One region of the Vibrio sp. A2-1 genome, then DNA from elsewhere that is predicted to be linked to it. Evidence: predicted binding sites of a transcription regulator. Region 1 holds the regulator's gene; each other region holds the start of a gene.
What was found. Region 1 encodes PurR, which represses purine synthesis genes. Its sites were predicted from a motif close to TNANGNAAACGTTTNCNTNA; they were not measured.

Region 1 (7,524 bases):
GTCTAATGCGTTTAAGTGAAGGGATTCGTATTCTACGCCTTTACCCTGGTGCAAAACTCATTTTGTCGGGCTATGGCGCAGGCACTGAAGTGAGCAATGCTAGAATGATGGCCAAAGTTGCGTTGGCACTAGGTGTCTCAAAGCCCGATATCATTCTGCTTGAAACAGCAAAAGACACTTGGGAAGAAGCCCGCCAAGCCGCTGCGTTCGTTAAAAATAAAAGAATGGTACTGGTAACTTCCGCTAGCCATATGACTCGCGCATTGAATGAATTCCATGCTGCCGGCATGAGGCCATTACCAGCACCAACCAACTACCTTGCACAAGAAGGGATTGTTGAACCTTGGAATAAGTACATGCCCAAAGCTCTTTACCTTGAGCAAACTGAGCGTTACTGGCACGAAACAATGGGGTTGATGTGGCAAAGCCTGCGTGATTGGCTTGATACAAGTAATGACACCGTTGAAGAACCCATTGTTGTTCCTGAAACATCTCGCTTAGTTGAAGATGACGGTGGTATTTCTGCGGCGCAGCCTCAATAAACTCAACCGAATAAGTAAACTGGATCTTATCAGTAGACATAATCTTACCTGTAAACATAGTTTTATCTGTAGACTCGACCAGATAGGCAAAACTGATTAACCAAGTAATTTGCAGGTTTCCAGTTCGTAAACAGTAAAAGCTAAGCAATAAAAAAGCCGAGACATCAATGATGTCTCGGCTTTTTACGTTTAAATATCGTTGTTGATTAGTCATTCCTAAAGGAAATCAATCACCAGCGAACATGTAACCTTCACCGTGAACCGTTACAAAAATTTGTGGATTCTTAGGGTCAAACTCCATCTTCGCACGCATACGACGGATTAACACGTCGATAGTTCGATCGTTTGGAGCATCCACTCGGTGGCTGATCATATTCAGAATGCGTTCACGACTTAATACCTGGTTAGGGTAAGAAGAGAGCGCAACCAACAGTTCATATTCAGCTTTAGTCAGTTTTACCGGTTCGCCGTTTTTGCTTAGCGCACGACGAGGGATATCAAACGTCCACTCACCAAAACGAACCACAGATTCGTCTTCAGTCTCTTCAACCTTACCTGCTGCTGTTTTACGAGCGGCAGAAATGCGCCAAAGTAGGTTTTTAACTCGAACCAATAACTCGCGAAGTTCGAAGGGTTTAGTAACGTAATCGTCAGCGCCCATTTCAAGGCCAACGATTTTGTCGATGCTATCCGTGCGTCCAGTAACTAAAATAATTCCAATGTCTGATTGACTGCGTAATTCGCGAGTTAGCATCAATCCATCTTCGCCTGGTAAGTTGATGTCCAGCATAATGAGGTCAACGTTATTATCTTCTAACACGTTTCTCATTTGAGCGCCGCTTTCCGCTTCGCTTACTGTGTAACCTTCGTTCTGGAAGTATCCGACCAGTTTACTGCGGGTTACCACATCATCTTCTACGACTAATACGTGATAGCTCATCTACACCACTTTTCTTATTTAATAGTTTCAGTGACTATTCTATTCATAACTCGTAACAATTCTAGTGGTACACAAGATAAAAGCCAGAAACATGGATCTTTTTTGATACAAGACAATCTTAAACCTTGCTATTTATCGTCCATCGCAATTCAATATAGGCATTACTACTAACGAGTAACTTTGCGTTTCGCAAATAACCTTGTTATTCAGCCTTGGTGTGCTTTGCACAAGTAACTTCAAGATGCATATAAGTAACACCACAAGACTAAATCAGGATCTAAGAAATGAAAGATACGAAAGCGTTCAACGAGCAAAGAGCAGAAATATACTGGTGGCTATCAAGCTTATTCGCTAAAGAGCTCACTCAAGAAGAACTCGATCACTACCACTCTGTTGAAATTCGTTCTTTCCTAACTGGTTTAGGCGAAAATGAAACACTAAAGCCGGCGATCGATAGCCTAGTGGATGCGCTAAACCGCCTACAAACGCGTGAGGATGCTCAACTAGAATTGTCTGCTGACTTCTGTGACTTATTCTTAAAAACAGATAAGCATGGCGCACTTCCTTACGCTTCTATGTATATCGGTGAGACTGGCCTTTTGAATGATAAGCCAGCAAAAGATATGGAAGAGATCATGGCCAAGCACAACTTAGTGGTGAACCAAGACCTAAAAGAACCAGCTGACCACATCGCTATCGCACTCGACTTCCTTGGCAACTTGATCATCCGTTCTAATGAAACGGAACTTGAAGAAGAGCTAGAGAAATCGTTCATTGTTCAACAGCAATTTATCGAGCAACAACTTCTTACTTGGGTACCAAAGTTCAACGTTAAATGTCATGACGTTGACGAATTCGGTTTCTACGCATCAGTCTCATCTCTGCTACTTGCATTCTGTAAATTGGACACCCAATACCTCGCTGGTGAATAAGCTTATTGGATGACTCGTTAAATAAATTCAGAAGAATGTGACAATTCACCCGGATTTCCGGGTGAATTTTATTGCGAGTAATTTCTAGTCAGTCTAAAATTGTGACCGCAAACGATAAAATATGAAACATTCACGAAATGCTATGCTTATTATAGTTTTGAGCATTTCGGTGTTAAGACAAGCCGCTCAATAGCGGTTTTTTGTTTTTTAGCACTTTAGTACCCAAAGAGCCCTACAAATTTAAGCTCTTAGTTAGGTAGCTTAACGGCTACTTCATTCCGTACTTTGGGAAAGTAGCTTCTAATAGGATAAAACCATGGCCACTATAAAAGATGTCGCTCGCTTAGCAGGCGTATCAACAACAACCGTTTCTCACGTAATCAACAAAACTCGCTTTGTTGCAGAAGCGACGCAAGAAAAAGTAAATAAAGCCGTAGACGAACTGAACTATGCACCAAGTGCCGTTGCTCGTAGTTTGAAGTGCAATACAACCCGCACTATCGGCATGCTAGTTACTCAATCAACTAACCTATTCTTCTCTGAAGTTATCGATGGTGTTGAAAGCTACTGCTACCGTCAAGGTTACACTTTGATTCTGTGTAATACGGGCGGTATCTATGAGAAGCAACGTGACTACATTCGAATGCTTGCAGAGAAACGTGTAGATGGCATCTTAGTTATGTGTTCTGACCTAACTGAAGAGCTAAGAGGCATGTTAGACCGTCACGCTGACATTCCTAAAGTGATTATGGATTGGGGCCCTGAGAGTTCTCAAGCAGATAAGATCATCGACAACTCTGAGGAAGGTGGTTACCTAGCGACCAAATACCTCATTGAGCACGGTCACTCCAAGATTGCTTGTTTAAGTGGCCACTTAGACAAAGCGGCATGTGTTGAACGCATCGCGGGTTACAAACGCGCACTCAACGAAGCTAAGATTGCTACCGATGATAACATGATCATTGAAGGTAACTTCGAGTGTGATACTGCGGTTCTTGCTGCAGAGAAAATCATTAAGATGGTAGATCGCCCAACGGCCGTATTCTGTTTTAACGACACGATGGCACTCGGCCTAATGAGCAGATTGCAAGAGAAAGGAATTCGTATCCCTGAAGATATTTCAGTGATCGGCTATGACAACATCGAGTTGGCTGAATACTTCTCTCCGCCGTTAACAACGGTTCACCAACCCAAACGTCGTGTTGGTAAGAACGCTTTCGAAATTTTGTTAGAACGCATCAAAGATAAAGACCATGAAAAGCGTGTGTTCGAAATGCACCCTGAAATTGTTGAGCGAAGCACAGTTAAAACGTTAAATTAATTGATAAATTCAGTTTAATATAATTAAGCGCACCTTTAGGTGCGCTTTTTTTATCAACAACATGAATGAACCTGGTATCATACTGGAAAGATCATTAATTGAAGCAATATCACATTTTGAAATAACAAGTGTGAGCCTCATTCAACAAAAACTTTATTCTATTCAATCAGTCACGCACAGGGCAAATCACTTGAAAGAGTGAGACGCAAAGCTTCCGGCCTAAACCACTCGTTGGTATGGTAGCGGGGTTACCGATGGCAAAATGCAGTAACTACTAATAATTTAGTAATTTACGGCTAATTGACAATTTAATTGCAACATTTTGCTAATCTCTCGGACCTGCTTATTTGGTGGCGTAGTTCAAATACACCGAGATAAATAACATGGATAAACCGATACTAAAGGATTCAATGAAATTATTTGAATCCCTAGGAAAAATAAAATCACGCTCGATGTTTGGTGGCTTCGGTCTTTTTGCTGATGACACTATGTTTGCTCTGGTTGTAAATGACCAGCTGCACATACGAGCAGACAAATGCACAACGAAACAGTTCGAACAACAAGGGTTTCAACCGTACGTCTACAAAAAACGTGGTTTCCCTGTCGTTACTAAATATTTCGCTTTACCCGAAGGCCTGTGGCAAGACCAAGAGAAAATCTTGCAGCTTGCAACGACGTCTCTGGGTTTTGCTAAAGAAGAAAAAGCTGAGCAATCTTCAGCTAAGCCTACTCGACTCAAAGATCTGCCCAACCTTCGACTCGCCACTGAGCGTATGTTGAAAAAAGCAGGGATCGATTCCGTAGAACGTTTATATGAATCTGGCTCTGTAAACGCATTTAACGCCATCAAAGAATCACATGCGTCTTCTGTCAGTATTGAACTACTTTGGGCGTTAGAAGGCGCGATCAATGGCACACATTGGTCTGTTATACCGCAGCAGCGTCGTGAAGAGCTTATCAATCGCGTCAATTAACATTGTCAGTGCAAATTATCTATATAACTAAGCCGCATTTACTGCGGCTTTTTTTATATCTGCTGAAAGTTAATCTATGCTTTGCCTGTCTATCTATACTAATGGTATACATTGAAAATTTAGAGGAAGTATCAATGAGTAAGAAAATGATATTGGGTATTGTGTTGGTCGTAACCATCGTCTTGTTAGGCGTCAATTTCGGCCAATACCTAACGCTTGAAAATGCCAAGGCCCAACAAGCCGTTTTAAATGACTACATTGATAGCAACTTCATTGCTGCCGCTGCTATCTATTTTGTCGCATATGTAATGATTACTGCTTTCTCAATTCCTGGTGCTGCTGTTGTGACCCTGTTAGGAGCTGCGCTATTTGGTTTCTGGAATAGTTTGCTGCTGGTCTCTTTCGCCAGTGCCATTGGTGCAACCCTCGCATTTCTAAGTAGCCGCTACCTTTTACGTGACTGGATCCAAACCAAATTTGGTGACAAATTAGCAACGATTAACAAGGGCGTTGAAAAAGACGGAGCATTTTACTTGTTTTCTCTGCGTCTGATTCCTGTATTCCCATTTTTCCTTATCAATCTGTTGATGGGTCTAACACCGATATCCGTGAGTCGTTACTACATCACGAGTCAAATAGGGATGTTACCGGGTACCGCTGTTTTCTTGAATGCTGGTACTCAACTCGCGGAAATTGATTCACTTTCGGGTATCGTGTCCCCTTCAGTACTATTGTCATTTGCCTTACTGGGTGTATTCCCAATCATTGCTAAATGGTTGATGAATAAATTTCGCTCAGCACCTGTGGCTGAATAACGTATATAACTGAATAACGTGTACCTATAATAGCTAAATAACGCATATAGCCAGATAAGGTTCTATCTCAATGAAAATCTTCAGTGCATCGAATCCGACAGAAGCCCACATCATTTGTGGATTACTAGAAAGTGTGAATATTGCGTGTGAAGTTCGTGGTGAAGGGTTATTCGGTTTGAAAGGGGAAATCCCATTTACCGAAGAAACTGACCCTTACGTATGGTTATATGAGCCAGAGTTGGCGAGCAAAGCCCGGGCAGTTGTTAATGACTACCAGAAACAGCAAGATTCGATCATTTATGAAGAGTGGCGTTGCGCAGAATGTCATGAAGTCAACGAAGCACAATTCGGTTCTTGTTGGCAGTGCGGTGCTGCTTCACCTGAATAGCAGGTTTTGAAAGGTAAAGTGGCTCCAACGGCCTTTTATAACCACTCGGTCAGATACCTCCTCCAAATAAAAACGGGAAGCTAAAATTAGCTTCCCGTTTTTGTCTCAATTCTATTCGAGCGTCTGTTCTGATGAAGAATCGAGATAATCACTGAATTTGCTTTTGAATAAAAGCGATAGATCGTTGATTGAATTCTTCAGGGTTTTCTACGTTACATACGTGTCCACAATTCGGAATTTCTACTAGCTCGCTCGACTTATGCGCCTCTACCATTTCTTTTACTGGCTTGATGAACATGTAGTCGCGCTCGCCCATCAAATACAAAGTTGGAATCGGCAACTCTCGGTCTTTGAAGTACTTCATCAATGGGTTCACATCAGCCGTAAGGATAAACCAGCGTTTAAACTCTTTTTGGCACAGCTTTTTAGCTTCGCGGATAAACAGGTGACGTGATTCTTTTTGGCTTTTTTGTGGCATCACAACGTAAGCAAAAAGGCTGTATAACCACATATAAGGAATGATGTGCTTACTCAAGTTACCCAACTTGATTAAGACTTGAGAGCGAGTGTTGAGTTTGGTCACGGCACCACCTAGCACCATTGAACGTACTCGACCAGCCGCTAGCTCTGCGACATTACGGACAATAATCGTGCCCAAAGACATGCCTACAAAGTGTGCAGAACGGATTTTCAGATGGTCTAACACCTTAAGAATATCGAGCGTTACCGCTTTGAACGTATAACGATTCGAAATCAGCTCTTTGAGGATGTTGTCTGATTTACCATGCCCTCTCAAATCAATGAGAAGCAAGTTGAAGTGCTGTTTATACGCTTTGATCTGCTTAAACCAAATGGAGGAACTGCCTCCTGCGCCATGCACAAATACAACCCACTCATCGCTCGTAGGGTGAGTAAATGTTTTATGAAATAGTAAACTCTCAGACATACCTATCGCTTTAATTATTGGAATGGAGCTCTGCCTCATCACAAGGCGATGGCTAAGGATATCACGCAATCAAGAAATTTAAGTGATAATAGTGTCAAACCTAACATTAATCATGTGAATACCTACCCCACCTTTTCTACCTGACTAAAATGAGTTTGCAAGTTTTCTCTTCCTAAACGTGATGTGACCTGACCAGAAAACAAAAAGGCACTCTACTATCAGAGCGCCTTCTACTATTAAGTTCAGTTGTTATACATCAGCTTATTTTACAGCTAATTCAGCACGTTAAAATGCAGAATAGTACATCGTAAGATATTCTTTTGCCGCATCTTCCCAACTAAAGTCTTGTTGCATCGCGTAAAGCTGAACACGCTTAATTTCAGCGGGATTTTGTGCATAAAGTAGTAATGAACGATGCAATACTGCCAGTAACGCTTGCGGTGTTGGCTCTTCAAAAGCAAAGCCGGTCGCTATCTCGGGATTCTGATCGTAATCATTCACACTGTCTTTTAAACCGCCCACAGAGCGAACAATCGGTAACGTACCGTAAGCCATGCTGTAGATTTGGTTTAAGCCACAAGGTTCGAACTCCGAAGGCATCAAGAAGAAATCAGAACCCGCTTCAACTAAGTGCGCAAGCTCATTATTATACGCTTCTACAAACGA
Region 2 (7,524 bases), on a different contig from region 1:
AAAGACCTTAATTAAAGTAACCCCCTATAAAGAACAATAATAAAGGACAAGGATAAACCCTTATTATATTCAGGTTAACTACTATATAGCTCACCGTGTTGCAATGCAGTCTCAAAAATGAAACATACTGACAATTAAAATAAACTGTAATGAAAATGAAATATTAGAGCTTTCTTTTTATCCAATTCAAACACGGATTATAGAAAGTATTAAAAATGAGACAAACATAACACTCCAGTAAAATTAACTCCGACAATCATAAATACCGAAAAATTAATTAAATCTAAGAGGATTGTATTGCGAAAAACACCTTGATTGGACAGAGCCAAGACAGGCAAGTGAAGCAGTTTAAACATCTGTGCTACGGATTAGACATCTGCGCTGCGGTTTAGACACAAGCACAGCGGATTAGCTACAGGTACAGCCGATTAGCCACCAGTCAAAAAACAACGAGATGTTTCTAATCACACAGCTTTAGAGTAAAAGACAAACAAACTCATTCGCGGTAAACCTCAAACCCGACTCTTCGCCTTACAACAGCTAAGGTGAAAAGATAGGGAAAACAGAGGTACACAGGCAGAATTGTGACCATAGAAAAGCCACAATTGGATTCAAAACCTTCCCCACCGACTCGATTGAATAGTAAAGCACCGTTTTCCGGCAATTTATTTGTGATCTGGGTTGCACGCGTACCGCATACTATCAGATACTGAACAAAACTAACCTTCAGCCACAGTAAACGTTCCGCGCTTGCTGTTCAGGAAATTCAATGAGTTCAGATAATCAGCCGACCTACTTCTTTTTCGATTACGAAACGTGGGGCGTTAGCCCAGCAAAAGACCGTCCGAGTCAGTTTGCGGGTGTTCGTACCGATCAAGATTTCAATGTTATTGGAGAGCCTCTGGTTATCTATTGCCAACCTCCCGCTGATTATCTCCCTGCGCCTGAAGCTGCACTGATCACCCGTATCACACCACAAAAAGCGGCTTCACAAGGTCTTCCTGAACCAGAGTTTATCGCTAAGATCCATGCTGAGTTGGCGAAACCAAATACCACAAGCCTTGGCTACAACAGTATTCGATTCGATGACGAGGTAACGCGTTACACCTGCTACCGAAACTTCATCGACCCATATGCGTGGAGCTGGCAGAACGGCAACTCACGTTGGGATCTATTAGATGTAATGCGCGCTGTTCACGCACTGCGTCCTGAAGGCATTGTTTGGCCAGAGAACGAAGAAGGTTATCCAAGCTTCAAACTAGAACACCTATCTGTGGCAAACGGCATTGAACATGAGAACGCGCACGATGCGATGGCCGATGTTATTGCGACCATCGAGTTAGCGAAGAAGCTGAAAGCTGCACAACCTAAGATGTTCGATTACCTTTACAACATGCGTCATAAGCGTAAGCTGAATGACCTGGTTGATATTGTAAACATGACACCATTGATGCACGTTTCGGGCATGTTTGGCCGTGACTGCAACTACACAAGTTGGATTGTGCCTATGGCTTGGCACCCAACCAATCAAAATGCCGTTATCGTGGTTGATTTAGCCAAAGATCCAAGCCCACTGTTAGAACTGGACGCTGATGAACTCAGAGACAGACTCTACACCAAACGCAGTGAACTGGGTGAAGACGAGCTACCCGTACCAATTAAATTGGTTCAACTGAACAAGTGCCCTATTCTTGCTCCAGCCAAAACACTGACGGCTGAAAATGCCGAAACCATCGGTATCGATCGTCAACAATGCTTGAAGAACTTGGCACTGCTGCGCGAACACCCAGAGATCCGCGAAAAACTGATCGGCCTGTACTCACAAGAACGAGAGTACGAAAAGAGTGATGATGTTGATACACACCTTTACGACGGTTTCTTTTCACCTGCTGATAAAACAGCGATGAACATCATTCGCGAAACTGACCCAAATAACTTGGCAGCTTTAGACATCACCTTCGGTGATGAACGTATTAAATCGTTACTGTTCCGTTACCGTGCTCGTCATTTCCCATGGACGCTCGACGAAGCTGAGCAATTGAAATGGGCGAACCATTGTCGTGAGTTTTATGAGAGCCGTTTAGAAGAGTACATGCTCAACCTTGAAAACCTCGCGCATGAACATGAAAGCGACGAGAAGAAAATGGCTATCTTGAAGTCGGTTTATCAATACGTAGAAAAGTTAGCTAGCTAATTCCATTATCAAGAGACGTAACACTTTGAAAGAAAGATTGATCCAGCTGGTTTACTGCTTAATCTCCTTCACCTTAATCATAGGTGCACTTACAGCAGGTAACGCGTTACAGCACTTTTTGGATACCTCAATCCCAGGCAGTATTTTTGGCATGTTGATTCTGTTTGCCGCCATGGTGATTGGTATTGTTCCTTCGCACTGGGTACAACCCGGTGCAAGCTTGATTATCCGCCTAATGATCTTACTGTTTGTTCCGATCAGTGTTGGGTTGATGGATCACTTCGACATGCTCATCGCGAACGCATTGCCAATTATGGCGAGCGCCGTTGGTGGCACGTTGCTGGTGTTGGTGTCCTTATCATGGTTTTTAGACCGCTTGCTTTCGAGAGGTAACTGATCATGTGGATTCTACTCACCATCGTGGTATTCCTGTTTGCTCGCTGGGTAAGTCAAAAAGTAAACTCACCGCTGTGTAATCCCCTGCTGATCAGCATTGGTATCATCATTCCGATACTCACGTTCTTCAAAGTACCGTTTGAGACTTACTATGCAGACAACACCTGGATTACCTACATGCTGCAGCCTGCGGTTGTTGCCCTTGCTTATCCGCTTTACGAACAGCTACCTCAAATCAGAGCCAACTGGCGCATCATCACCTTTGCTTGCACGCTAGGTAGTGTGATGTCGATGACAACGACAGCATTAATCGCAGTGGCTTTTAAAGCGGACTTAACTTTGATTGCGAGTTTATTAGGTAAGTCAGTCACCACGCCAATTGCTATGGAAGTGTCGAGCCATTTAGGTGGTGAAGCAGCAATTGCGGCAATACTGGTATTGATTGTTGGTCTGTTTGGGGCAATTTTTGCTTACCCAATCTACAATCTCATTGGCATTAAGAGCCCTATCGCGCGTGGTTTAACCATGGGTACCGTGTCTCACGCTTTAGGTACTGCGACCTGTGCTGAAAAGAATCAGGAAGATGCTGCATTCAGTTCGTTGGCATTGGTTCTTTGTGGGGTTATCACCTCAATCATTGCACCGAGTATATTTTCGCTCGTGGTTTGGTTCTATTCTTAACCACTTTGATTACAGTTTATACGCGCTCTAATCGATGAGTTGGTAAATAGCTAAACTCACTGGTTCGCGACTTTTAAGCGTTACAGATATCAATAAGCCCAAGCATAACCTGATTATTTCAGTGATAGCTTGGGCTTTTTTCTCTCATTTATTCATCAATACGTGACAAACCGAACTCAATTTCAAGCAATAAGTGCGATATCAATGGTAGTTTTTACTCTTGCAATCGATTTCATCTGTGACCTCACTCTAATTATGCAAACCAATGTAACAACAACAACGCAGTAGTGATCAAAGTCACAGAAAATTCCTGAGCATTGCATAGAATTAAAGCCTAAGGTCAATTAAGGATTCAACATGAACAGTCGTATTACCCTGGCGCTGGAAAGTGCTCCAACAGCAATCAAAGCACTTTTGAGTGACATCGTATTAGCAGACAACTTTGACGCGACATTGTCTCCAGAACAATTTGCTAGCCTACTGCAAGCGAGTGGTTTAGCGGATGACGAGCTACGTATTGCGCTACTTCCTTTTGCCGCAGCCTATTCTTACGCTCCGCTATCTGACTTTTATGTTGGTGCAATCGTGCGTGGTTTGTCTGGCACTCTGTATTTTGGTGCAAACCTTGAAATTGCTGGTGCTCAACTTGGCCAAACAGTACACGCTGAGCAATCTGCAATCAGCCACGCTTGGATGAAAGGCGAGCAAGGTATCTCTGATATCACAATCAATTTCAGCCCTTGTGGTCACTGTCGTCAATTCATGAACGAACTGACCACAGCGAAAGAGCTTAAGGTTCAGCTTCCACAACGTGATGAAATGTCTCTGCAAGAATACCTGCCAGACTCATTCGGCCCTGCTGACTTAGGTGTGACGACTGGCCTAATGACCAAGCTTGATCATAAGCACACGACTGAAGAAACAACGCCTATTGTTGTAGAAGCGCTAGCAGCACTAAACCGCAGCCATGCTCCTTACACCAAAAACCTAAGTGGTGTTTCACTGCAATTGACGTCGGGTGAGGTTTTCACCGGTGCTTACGCTGAAAATGCAGCGTTCAACCCGAGCTTACCTCCTCTACAAGTGGCGTTGATTCAACTTAAACTGGCTGGCTTCGATTTTGAACAGATTGAAAGTGCAGCGTTGGTTGAAATTGCCGAAGGTAGCATCAGTCACCTAGCGGATACGCAATCTACATTAGAAGCGATTAATCCCGACATTCCAGTGACTTACTTAGCAATCTAAGTACATCTAATTAACAAAATTTTAAATAAGCAGCCCTATTTAACGAGGCTGCTTTTTTTATACCTGTAATTAACGCAACAACTTGCGCAAACGTTTGCTTTTATCATTGAAATAAGTATGATCACCCCGTTTTCAATCAATCGCTCAAAAGATCGGAAGGAATTTCTATGTTTGGTACTGCTACTCGTGAAAATGCTACTCGTGTACTTCTATTAGGTTCAGGTGAACTCGGCAAAGAAGTTGCTATCGAGTGCCAACGTTTAGGCTTGGAAGTTATTGCATGTGACCGTTACGCAGACGCACCCGCAATGCAAGTTGCACATCGTAGTCATGTATTAGACATGTTAGACGGCAATGCACTGCAAGCAGTCATTGAACTTGAAAAACCAGATTATGTGGTTCCTGAAATTGAAGCTATTGCCACTAGCAAGTTGGTAGAGCTGGAAGCGCAAGGCTTAAATGTCGTTCCCACTGCAAATGCGACGAAGCTAACGATGAACCGCGAAGGTATCCGTCGCCTAGCTGCAGAAGAGCTAAAGCTGAGCACTTCTCCTTACCGCTTTGCAGACACCTTTGAAGACTTCGCTGCCGCTGTTGAATTCGTGGGCATGCCTTGTGTTGTTAAGCCAGTAATGAGCTCTTCAGGTAAAGGCCAAAGCGTTATCAAAACAGAAGAAGACATTCAAAAGTCTTGGGACTACGCACAAGAAGGCGGTCGTACTGGCGCGGGTCGCGTAATCGTTGAAGGCTTCATCGACTTTGATTACGAAATTACGCTTCTAACCGTTCGCGCTGTTGATGGCGTTCATTTCTGTGCGCCTATCGGTCACCGCCAAGAAGATGGTGATTACCGTGAGTCATGGCAGCCACAAGTCATGTCAGACAATGCACTTAAAACCGCGCAATACACCGCTGAACAAGTGGTTAATGCACTAGGTGGTCACGGTATCTTCGGCGTCGAGCTGTTTGTTAAAGGCGACCACGTGATCTTCAACGAAGTGTCCCCTCGCCCACACGATACTGGCTTAGTGACTCTGATGTCTCAAGACTCATCGGAATTCGCACTGCACGTACGCGCCTTTACTGGTATGCCGATCAAATCAATCACGCAATACGGTCCATGTGCATCAGCGGTTATCCTTGGTCAAGGCACTTCAACCAATATTCGTTTTGAAGGTCTTACAGAAGCTCTAGACGCACCACAAACGCAAGTTCGCTTGTTTGGTAAGCCTGATATCGATGGTCGCCGTCGTCTAGGTGTGGCGCTTACTCGTCGTAACAGCACTGAGACAGCGATTGAAGATGCAATTGAGAGCGCGTCTAAAGTAAAAGTGATTTACTAGCTGTTAATTACCATTTTCTAGCTAATGACTACTAATTAGTAACGACTAACTCAGATCTGAACCATTACGTTCTCGCATCTGAACAATCACGACTTCAAATCTGAACAATAAAAAAGACGGGCTATCGAGCCCGTCTTTTTGTTGGTGTTATCTTTTTTATTGAAGCGGTTTTTTCGCTAGAGAGTTCACTGCGCTTAAGCGTCTGACTCAATCAAGTACACTTCTTCACTAAATCGAGACAAGCCTTTTTTGGCAATCTTCGGATGTTCATCGTCTGCAATATCTTGATTCAACAATGTGATTTTGTATCCCGCGAACAACTGATCAATCTCTAGTTTAGGTACGCTAAACGGAGGCCCTGCCATCTCGTTTTGGTCGTAATCCAGAGTTACTAGAAGGATCTTACCACCCGGTTTCAGTCGTTGTTTCAAACGCTCTACATACTGCACTCGCATCTCTTCAGGCAATGCGACTAAAGACGCGCGATCATAAATGGTATCGACAGGCTGGATTGGCGCTGAGAAGTAATCACCCGTGTAGATGTTCAGTTCATCAAATTGATACAGCTCGTGCTGACCACTGATTTGAGTCACAGTCGGGGTGTAAAGGTGCTCTGCAAAAAATGCGCGAACCGCTATCTGGCTTAACTCGACACCTTGAACATCTTCATGCTTTGAAGCTAGCCAAATCAGATCTTCACTTTTGCCACAAAGTGGAACAAACACACTCTTCTCGTAGCTAGGCTCAGTCTTTTCCCAAAATTTAATCAGAAGTGGGTTTACATCTTCGAGGTGGAAACCAATTTGGTTGGCTGCCCATTTATTGTGCCAAAATTCAGGATTATTCATCTTTCGTTCATGTTAAACAGTCATAATACAAGGGTACAGTATAGAGAGGTAAGAGCAACCTTAGCTTGGTTTAAAGTACCACATTGGTTTCGATAAAATCAGAAACTGGCTAAGTTCAAAGTTCTGATAATTGCGGAACTAACGGTTGGATTATTTGTCTATATCTTCACATTTTAAAGCAATATTAAACGTTAGAGTTGGTTTCTGTCTTAGCTAGCCCCATTTAATATGTAGTGAGTTTAGTTAAGCTGTTTTTACTCTTATGCGTTACTGGTTACCCCTTTTGACTACCCGTTTTTGTAACCTTGTATTTTGGAGTTTGAATGAGTGTATTTCTCCGTACGACGGCCCTAATGCTATTGGTATTGAGCCGAGCGCCTGCATTCGCAGCAGCACCTGTTTCAACAAGTTCGACTGATCAAACGCGCACCCCTGCGCAAAACCAAGTTTCATCAAACGTATTCCGTCATAGTTTGAGCGGCCTTTACGGCATCAAAGCCTTCGACTCACGCCCGACTCAGCCTTACACCGACTTCGATATTCTGTACAGCAAAGCGCATCAAGGCCAAGCTGAACTAGAAACTATCTGTAAAAGTACTGCCCTACTCACCAATTCTGAAGCGTTATTTGCTGGCGTTAAATCTCAAGCTCGTGCAGAAGAAAAAATCGCCCTTGAGCTTGATGGTGATGTGACAAAAATTACGGACTTAGCCCGTGCAACTATCATCGCGAACGATGTAGAGAGCTTGGTTGAAGTTTACGAAGCGCTAAGCCGTGAAGCAGACGTTGTTAAGCTGAAAAACAAGTTTAAATCACC
Region 3 (7,524 bases), 200 kb from region 1:
CAAGCCAAGAGATGTCTGGTCAACAACGACCTAATCACGAGCTAACAAGCTCTGACTATATAAGTGGCGCAGTACTGGCCGTTTTAATTGCAATAGTGAGTATCAGCGCGACTCTGGTTGTATCGCGAAAGCGACAGATCCTGAAGTCTGGTGAGTTAAATCAGCAACAACAGACACTTGAAGCGCAGCTTAGCGCGAAAGACTTCACCATCAAACAGCAAAAGCGCCAACTTCAGACTATCTATAACGAACTGAAGAAGCAGAAAAACAACAAGAGTTTGAACAATTTTCAGGTAGCCTGTGCGCTATTTGGCTACACGCCTAGCTCAATTCCGGACCAGAAAAGCATCAAGATACGATACAAACAATTATCAAAGATCTACCATCCAGATGGTCACGGATGTGACGAAGAAATGAAACGTTTGAACAATGCGCTAAAAACCATTTTACAAAATGTTACAAAATCGTAAACAACTACACATATTAAATTTTCAAGGTCGCAAAGATATCGATTTTATTAGTGTTGCAATCGATCCCCCTCTCAAAAACGGGTAACAAACTATTAACTAATGGGTCTTACTTGTGTCATAATTTGCGCCGAAAATACACCTGACTTAAACAGGTGAGGAGAGAATATGTTCACAATAGAAGGCGTTTGTGATTGGTGCAAAAAGCCAAGCCTAGTTAAAAAGCACGACTACCTAGATGGTAAGTGTCATCATGCATGTAATGAGTGCAATGATATTGCAACCATTGATGTTCGCCAGTTCAATATTGGTGAAATGGAAATGAGAGCAAAACTCTCCCAAGCGACATTGAGATAAGCAACACCGTTGAAATATAAGAAAGCGCCTAAGGCGCTTTTTTTGTGTCTGTGGTTTTAGATTTTCTCTCTTCTCTCTTCTATACAGGCGTATACAGTACTTTTCTGTCAAACCACTGTATACACCTGTATAAAGCTCACATTTCTTCAAATTATGAGACAAAACAGAAAATTCATTCGAATTTAATTTATTAAATAATTTCAATCACTTAACAACATAACACTTATAACGTCAGACAGAATCGTCCAATAATCCCGCAAAAAACGCTTGATCTTATAAGCAACTAAAACTACTGTATACACATACAGCATGTATATAAGGACAGCAAAATGATTCAAGCACACGTTAAAGCCCAACACTCTAGCCCGCTAGTTCACTGCGCATTTACATCAGTTTCTCGTAAAAGCAAAAATTCAAACGAGGAAGCGTTATTTGCAAGAATGGCGTTGCTGTCCAACCAACATCAGTGGCTACTATTTACCGCTCAAACACCGAGACCATCCGCTAAGCAGCTGAAGCAACATAATGTTTGCTGCGACCGAGTTATTCATATGAAAGCCTCTCATCAAATGACTGAGGTAGAAACCGTAGAGAAAGCCATTCGCTCTAAGAATGCGAGTGCGATTGTGGCAAGTGCATCGATTGATCAATTCAGTCAGCAATACCTAAGAACATTAGGAATGCGCTTTCAGTGTGAAGTGTTCTTTATGGATGCGAATTCAGAGCGCATTCACTAAGCCACCTTGCTTAATAAAATTTTGGCTTAATAACATGTTGGCTCAAAAACATGGCCCACAAACATAGCTTAATCGTTTAGCTAACAAACTTAAGTTAACTTAACCGCATAGCTCCAAAACACAGTCCAAATATACTGCCTTCCCCTGCCCTACGATTCGCCTATTTTTTGGCGAATTGTTAGGCGGGGGTTTTTATTTAAACAATAGATTTAGCAATCGTTTGCTTTTTATCTGGAAGGAAATAGTAGATTGAGTATAATGCCCGTCTAATCATGTGCACACCGCACTTCTCTGTATGACGTTTGATAAAAGATAGGAATGTCTAAATGAGCCTTGCTGATCAAGTTCTTGCCGTAAATGATGACCTACCAATCCGTACTGACAAACCTGTCCACAGTGGCAAAGTTCGCTCAGTCTACTGGTTAACTGAAGAAGATAGTCAACGACTAATCAAAGAGAAAGGCTACGATGTAGCACCAGATGCGCCTTTAGCAATCATGGTGATCAGTGACCGTATCTCTGCATTCGATTGTATCTGGCGTGGTGAAGGTAATCTTAAGGGTGTTCCAGGTAAGGGAGCGGCTCTGAATGCTATCTCTAACCACTGGTTCAAATTGTTTAAAGACAACGGACTTGCTGACAGTCATATTCTTGATATCCCTCACCCGTTTGTATGGATTGTACAAAAAGCTCGCCCAGTTATGATCGAAGCAATTTGTCGTCAATACATCACAGGTTCAATGTGGCGTGCATACGCAAACGGCGAACGTGAATTCTGTGGTATCGAAATGCCGGAAGGTCTCGAGAAAGACAAGAAGCTACCTGAGCTACTGATCACGCCTTCAACAAAAGGGATTTTGAAAGGTATCCCTGGTGTTCCAGAAGCTGACGATGTGAACATCTCGCGTAACAACATCGAAGATAACTTCGCAGCGTTCAACTTTACTCAAGCAAGCGATATCGCACACTACGAGAAGCTGCTAAAAGAAGGCTTCAACGTTATCAGCCAAGCACTCGCGAAAGTCGACCAAACCTTTGTGGATACAAAGTTTGAATTTGGTTACGTCAACGATGCTCAAGGTAAAGAAAAGCTGATCTACATGGACGAAGTCGGTACTCCGGATTCATCTCGTATTTGGGATACTCAGGAATACAACAAAGGCAACATCGTTGAAAACTCTAAAGAGGGTTTCCGTCAGTTCTTGCTTAACTACTTCCCTGATGCAGACATCCTTTTGAACAAAGAACGCATGCCAGAACGTGAAGCATTAGCTCGTGACAATGAGTTACCTCTTGATTCACTGATGTCTCTGTCTCGTACTTATCTTGATATCGCAGCGAAAATCACAGGTGCAGAGATCGTACTGAGCGAAAATCCTAAGCAAGAAATTATCGATGTACTGCGTGCTGACTATGGTCTAGTTGACTGATTGCATTCTAGAAAGCGAGTAAGCTCGTAAACACAAGTTCCAGATACTAAAAGGGCCTCATCATTATTGAGGCCCTTCTTACATGTGCGGTTTTAATATTCTTTAAGCTAGCTTCTAAGCTGCATGCTATAAGCTCTAAGCTCTAAGCTCTAAGCTCTAAGCTCTAAGCTCTAAGCTCTAAGCTCTAAGCTCTAAGCTCTAAGCAATACTGAGAGATTACAGCTTGATAGTAAACTCTTCTCCAGTATTCTCGGCGATCACCAAATGACTGCGCGTCTCAATGTACTCTATCTGCTCTTCTTCAAGAGAATATGGCATAACAACTTTGAGCTCATTGATCCCTTCCAGCCTAGCTAGCTTAAGTAAGGTAACAATGTTCGACTCATCACTTTTACGCGTCGACATTGATTTTAATGCCATCTGCCATAAACGATCTTCAGGGCTTGCTAGCTCTTTAATGCTATCTCGCCAGACGGTACTGAATACTGGTGCAATTGTGGTTAGTGCTTCCAGAAAAGTCCATTTTTTACTGCATGAGGCGCCAAGAAAGGTTGTGTAATCGAACTCTACACGCGTCTCTATCTGTTTATCCATGATGTCCCCCGACACTTTGACAACACAATATACTCAATATCTATCAACTCTTTCTTTATAGCAATAGGATATAGAAGAATAGTCTTTTATGACCTTTTGATTGGTTAAAAAGGCATATAAAAATCAATTTTGTAACAAAATAAGCACTGAATAATCATATATGCACCTATTTGATTAATATTTTAGAGATAAAACTTATCTATCTATTTTATATCAATTATCCGGCTCGCTTTTTTGTATTGAATACGCCAGCCAGACCATGTAGGCAGCTCCCAGCGTTTTGGTGATAACTTTCGGCTACCCGATTGATAGTGCACGTAAATCAGCTTTCGCGCGGGCAAGTATTCTACATCGAGTTGTAAGTCGGCAAGGCTCAGTGCAAACGGGTATTTTTCAGAGAACTCTGAATAGAGCCATTCTGGGATACCATCAAATGGAATGTCTGAATGTTCAAACATTTCTAGCTCGCTGACATCGGTAACCCCTAACACCTCAAGCTGTTGTATAAACCATAGTTCAAAGCTAAGTTGCTCGATCTCAGGAGTATATTTTGTTTGTTCATCGAGCCCAAGTTTTACATACAACTGCCAGTGTCTGATTTCTTGAGTACGATCCTTTGCAAAACCGGGCAGTTGGACGCCTTTTAACACAAGATCGACAATAGGCTTTAATGATAGTTGCCCTTCAGCCGCGACGAGCTTGGTCGCAATTGTACGGCCTGCGTACACCAAAGCCATTTCGGTAAAGACTCCATCATCATTTACTCTTGTTTCACCTTGCTCCCACTCTCCGAGTTCAGCTTCAATGATAAGATCAAGAGGAATAGGTGCCGTGACCGTCGCTAAGGTCAGTGTTTGCTTAACACCTCTTCCCGGCAAACTATGGGTATCAAGCACCAACATCGCTTGTGCATTGTCCGGGAAACGATTCTGACGGCCGAGTACTACCTCTAACACTCCATTGGCAAAGGCTTCTTTCCTCTTCAGTCGGCACACAAACACCAGCTCAGGATGCAAATTCACAATAGTCTTAAGCAGTTCAATACGTTGGAAACGTGACGCGACTTCTAACTGAGGAAGTTCAAACACCTCACGCATTTGCTTTGCCAGCCCTTGTGCTTCATTCAGTGCCTGTTGGTCGATTTCTAAATGCGGATAATCGCGACCACGAACAATCTGAATCAACAGGCTTAGATCACACCCTTCCTTTTCTTGCTGAGCCAGCGCTTCCAAATGTTCTGCATTGTTTGGTAATTGGTACAAGCGAGCAGGAACGGACAACGCCGCTGTGAGATCGACCATCGCTTCTTTTAATGCTTTGGTTTTGATTCGAGTAACAATATCGGCATACAAAGCATCAATCGGCAGCGGATAAAGTTTCTTTCCATGCTCGGTAATTTGATGATTGGCGTTAATCGCTTCCATCGTCAGCAAGGTTTGAATCGCGCTGTTTAATGACTTCTCAGGAATAGGATCAAGGAAGGACAAGCTCTCAAGCGGAGCACCACAACATGCCGCGGCCAACATAGGTTCTGTCAGCTCTTCACGCTGCAATTCAGGAGGCGTGACTAACTCTAATGCCGCGTGTTCGCCATACAGACGAACGCAAACACCATCCATCACCCTACCCGCACGGCCAGATCGTTGCTTGGCACTCGCTCGTGATATGGATTTAAGCATCAGTGTGGTTCTTCCGTTTCGTTGAACGGTGCGTCTTTCTAATCCTGAATCTATCACCACACCAATATCAGGTATGGTGAGGGAGGTTTCAGCAACGTTGGTCGCAAGTATGACCTTTCTCAGGCCATTACCTTCAGTATTGATATTACGACCCGATAACGCTAGATCTCGTTCTTTTTCACTGACCGACGCATGCAACTTCACCACTTGGATATCTGGATTCTTTGCCAAGGCTTGTTCACATTGCACGATCTCTTTTTTACCCGGCAGAAAAACCAAGATATCACCTTGAGAAGCTAAGAGTTGGTGATTCACTTCTTCAGCAATGCGTTGCTCTAGATGTCGAATATCGGGCAGTGCTCTTGATTCATTCGCCCTGTGTTCAATAGCAACTTGATAAGTTCGGCCTTCACAGCTAATTCGATTCGCATCCAAGTAATGAGCAAGACGCTCCCCTTCAATGGTTGCTGACGTGATCACCAAGCGCTGGCTCTCTTTTTGTTTGAGAATCGCCACCAGCAGATCAATGTCCCATCGCCTCTCGTGAAACTCATCCACCACAATCACATCAAAACTGGCTAATCCATCTTCTGATAACCAACGCAGCGCAATACCGGGAGTCGCAAAAACAATATTGGTTTGCTCGTTGTACTTCGACTCAAGTTTAATCGCATAACCAACCTTGTCACCAATCTTCTCACCCGATTGCTGTGCGAGGTATTTAGCCAATGACGTACACGCGATACGTCTTGGTTCCACCACCAGCACTCGTCCATGCTGAGAAGCCCAAAGTGGCAAACGCGTTGATTTACCCGATCCGGTTTCAGCTTCGACTACAAGGTGAGAATTGGCGATTTGCTCGTGGAATACGTTTTGATAAGAATCGATAGGAAGTAATGACATAAAAAGGAGGAGTCGCGAAAAAGTGTGAGCGAAGTATAACGAATTATGGCGCTAGAATTCGATAAGTGTGGGACATGGGTAAGAATATCATTTTGTTTGCAAAGATCGGAGGGAAACTATTTACAATTGAATAACTAAACCGTTATCATTTTTCGGTTACCCTTTCTCCCATATTAGGCATCCAATGAACAACGATAAACGCCCTCTATATATCCCTTATGCTGGTCCTGCTCTACTAAGTACCCCTCTTCTAAACAAAGGCAGCGCATTCTCTGCTGAAGAGCGCAGTTCTTTCAACCTTGAAGGCTTGTTACCGGAAACGACCGAAACAATCCAAGAGCAAGTAGGACGTGCATACAAGCAATATTGTAACTTCGAAAGTGATATGGATAAACATATCTACCTTCGTAACATCCAAGACACTAATGAAACGCTTTTTTATCGTTTAGTTCAAAACCACATTTCTGAAATGATGCCTATCATTTACACGCCAACGGTTGGCGCAGCATGTGAGAACTTCTCAAATATTTACCGTCGTGGCCGTGGTCTGTTTATCTCATACCCGAACCGCGATCGTATCGATGACCTACTGAACAATGCGACAAACCACAACGTTAAAGTTATCGTGGTTACGGATGGTGAGCGTATTCTTGGTTTGGGAGACCAAGGTATCGGTGGCATGGGTATTCCAATTGGTAAGCTAGCACTGTACACAGCTTGTGGCGGTATCAGCCCAGCTTACATGCTACCAATCGTGCTCGATGTGGGTACAAACAACCCTCAACGTCTTGCAGACCCAATGTACATGGGCTGGCGTCACCCTCGTATCACAGGTGCTGACTACGATGCATTCGTTGAAGAGTTCATCCAAGCGGTTCAACGCCGTTGGCCTGATGCATTAGTTCAGTTCGAAGATTTCGCACAAAAGAACGCAATGCCACTGCTTGAGCGTTACAAAGATCGCCTCTGTTGTTTCAACGATGACATCCAAGGCACAGCAGCCGTAACGGTTGGTTCTCTACTTGCAGCATGTAAAGCAGCAAACAGCAAACTTTCAGATCAACGCATCACCTTCTTAGGTGCGGGTTCTGCAGGTTGTGGTATTGCTGAAGCTATCATTGCTCAAATGGTGTCTGAAGGTATCAGCGATGCACAAGCACGCTCTCAAGTTTACATGGTTGACCGTTGGGGTCTGCTACAGGAAGGCATGCAAAACCTGCTTGATTTCCAACAGCGTCTCGTTCAAACCAACGAAAACACCAAAGACTGGGAAAGCGACGGCACTGGTTTCTCTCTACTAGACGTTGTTCGCCACGCGAAACCAACAGTATTAGTTGGTGTATCTGGTGCTCCAGGT

Region 2: purT (formate-dependent phosphoribosylglycinamide formyltransferase) is a predicted target of PurR. The motif match lies at 4,599-4,618, and genes of this name have one in related genera.
Region 3: L3V33_RS07835 (phosphoribosylaminoimidazolesuccinocarboxamide synthase) is a predicted target of PurR. The motif match lies at 1,770-1,789, and genes of this name have one in related genera.

What each region holds. Positions count from the first base shown of each region.
Region 1 covers NZ_JAKKCO010000002.1:220,933-228,456, forward strand. Annotated here, with positions in the region: gene elyC (envelope biogenesis factor ElyC) at 1-542, shown strand, start outside; gene torR (two-component system response regulator TorR) at 769-1,482, opposite strand; gene torD (molecular chaperone TorD) at 1,767-2,414, shown strand; gene purR (HTH-type transcriptional repressor PurR) at 2,731-3,735, shown strand; cyclic di-GMP riboswitch class I at 3,906-3,991, shown strand; gene L3V33_RS08680 (TfoX/Sxy family DNA transformation protein) at 4,119-4,709, shown strand; gene L3V33_RS08685 (TVP38/TMEM64 family protein) at 4,844-5,524, shown strand; gene L3V33_RS08690 (DUF2007 domain-containing protein) at 5,595-5,912, shown strand; gene L3V33_RS08695 (alpha/beta hydrolase) at 6,061-6,858, opposite strand; gene glgA (glycogen synthase GlgA) at 7,144-7,524, opposite strand, start outside.
Region 2 covers NZ_JAKKCO010000003.1:373,945-381,468, forward strand. Annotated here, with positions in the region: gene sbcB (exodeoxyribonuclease I) at 770-2,194, shown strand; gene L3V33_RS13025 (CidA/LrgA family protein) at 2,220-2,591, shown strand; gene L3V33_RS13030 (LrgB family protein) at 2,594-3,271, shown strand; gene cdd (cytidine deaminase) at 3,629-4,516, shown strand; gene purT (formate-dependent phosphoribosylglycinamide formyltransferase) at 4,684-5,859, shown strand; gene L3V33_RS13045 (thiopurine S-methyltransferase) at 6,054-6,707, opposite strand; gene L3V33_RS13050 (RelA/SpoT domain-containing protein) at 7,031-7,524, shown strand, end outside.
Region 3 covers NZ_JAKKCO010000002.1:20,333-27,856, forward strand. Annotated here, with positions in the region: gene L3V33_RS07820 (tetratricopeptide repeat protein) at 1-470, shown strand, start outside; gene L3V33_RS07825 (hypothetical protein) at 636-824, shown strand; gene L3V33_RS07830 (SulA-like leucine-rich domain-containing protein) at 1,154-1,561, shown strand; gene L3V33_RS07835 (phosphoribosylaminoimidazolesuccinocarboxamide synthase) at 1,888-2,991, shown strand; gene L3V33_RS07840 (hypothetical protein) at 3,208-3,585, opposite strand; gene L3V33_RS07845 (helicase-related protein) at 3,789-6,167, opposite strand; gene L3V33_RS07850 (NAD-dependent malic enzyme) at 6,352-7,524, shown strand, end outside.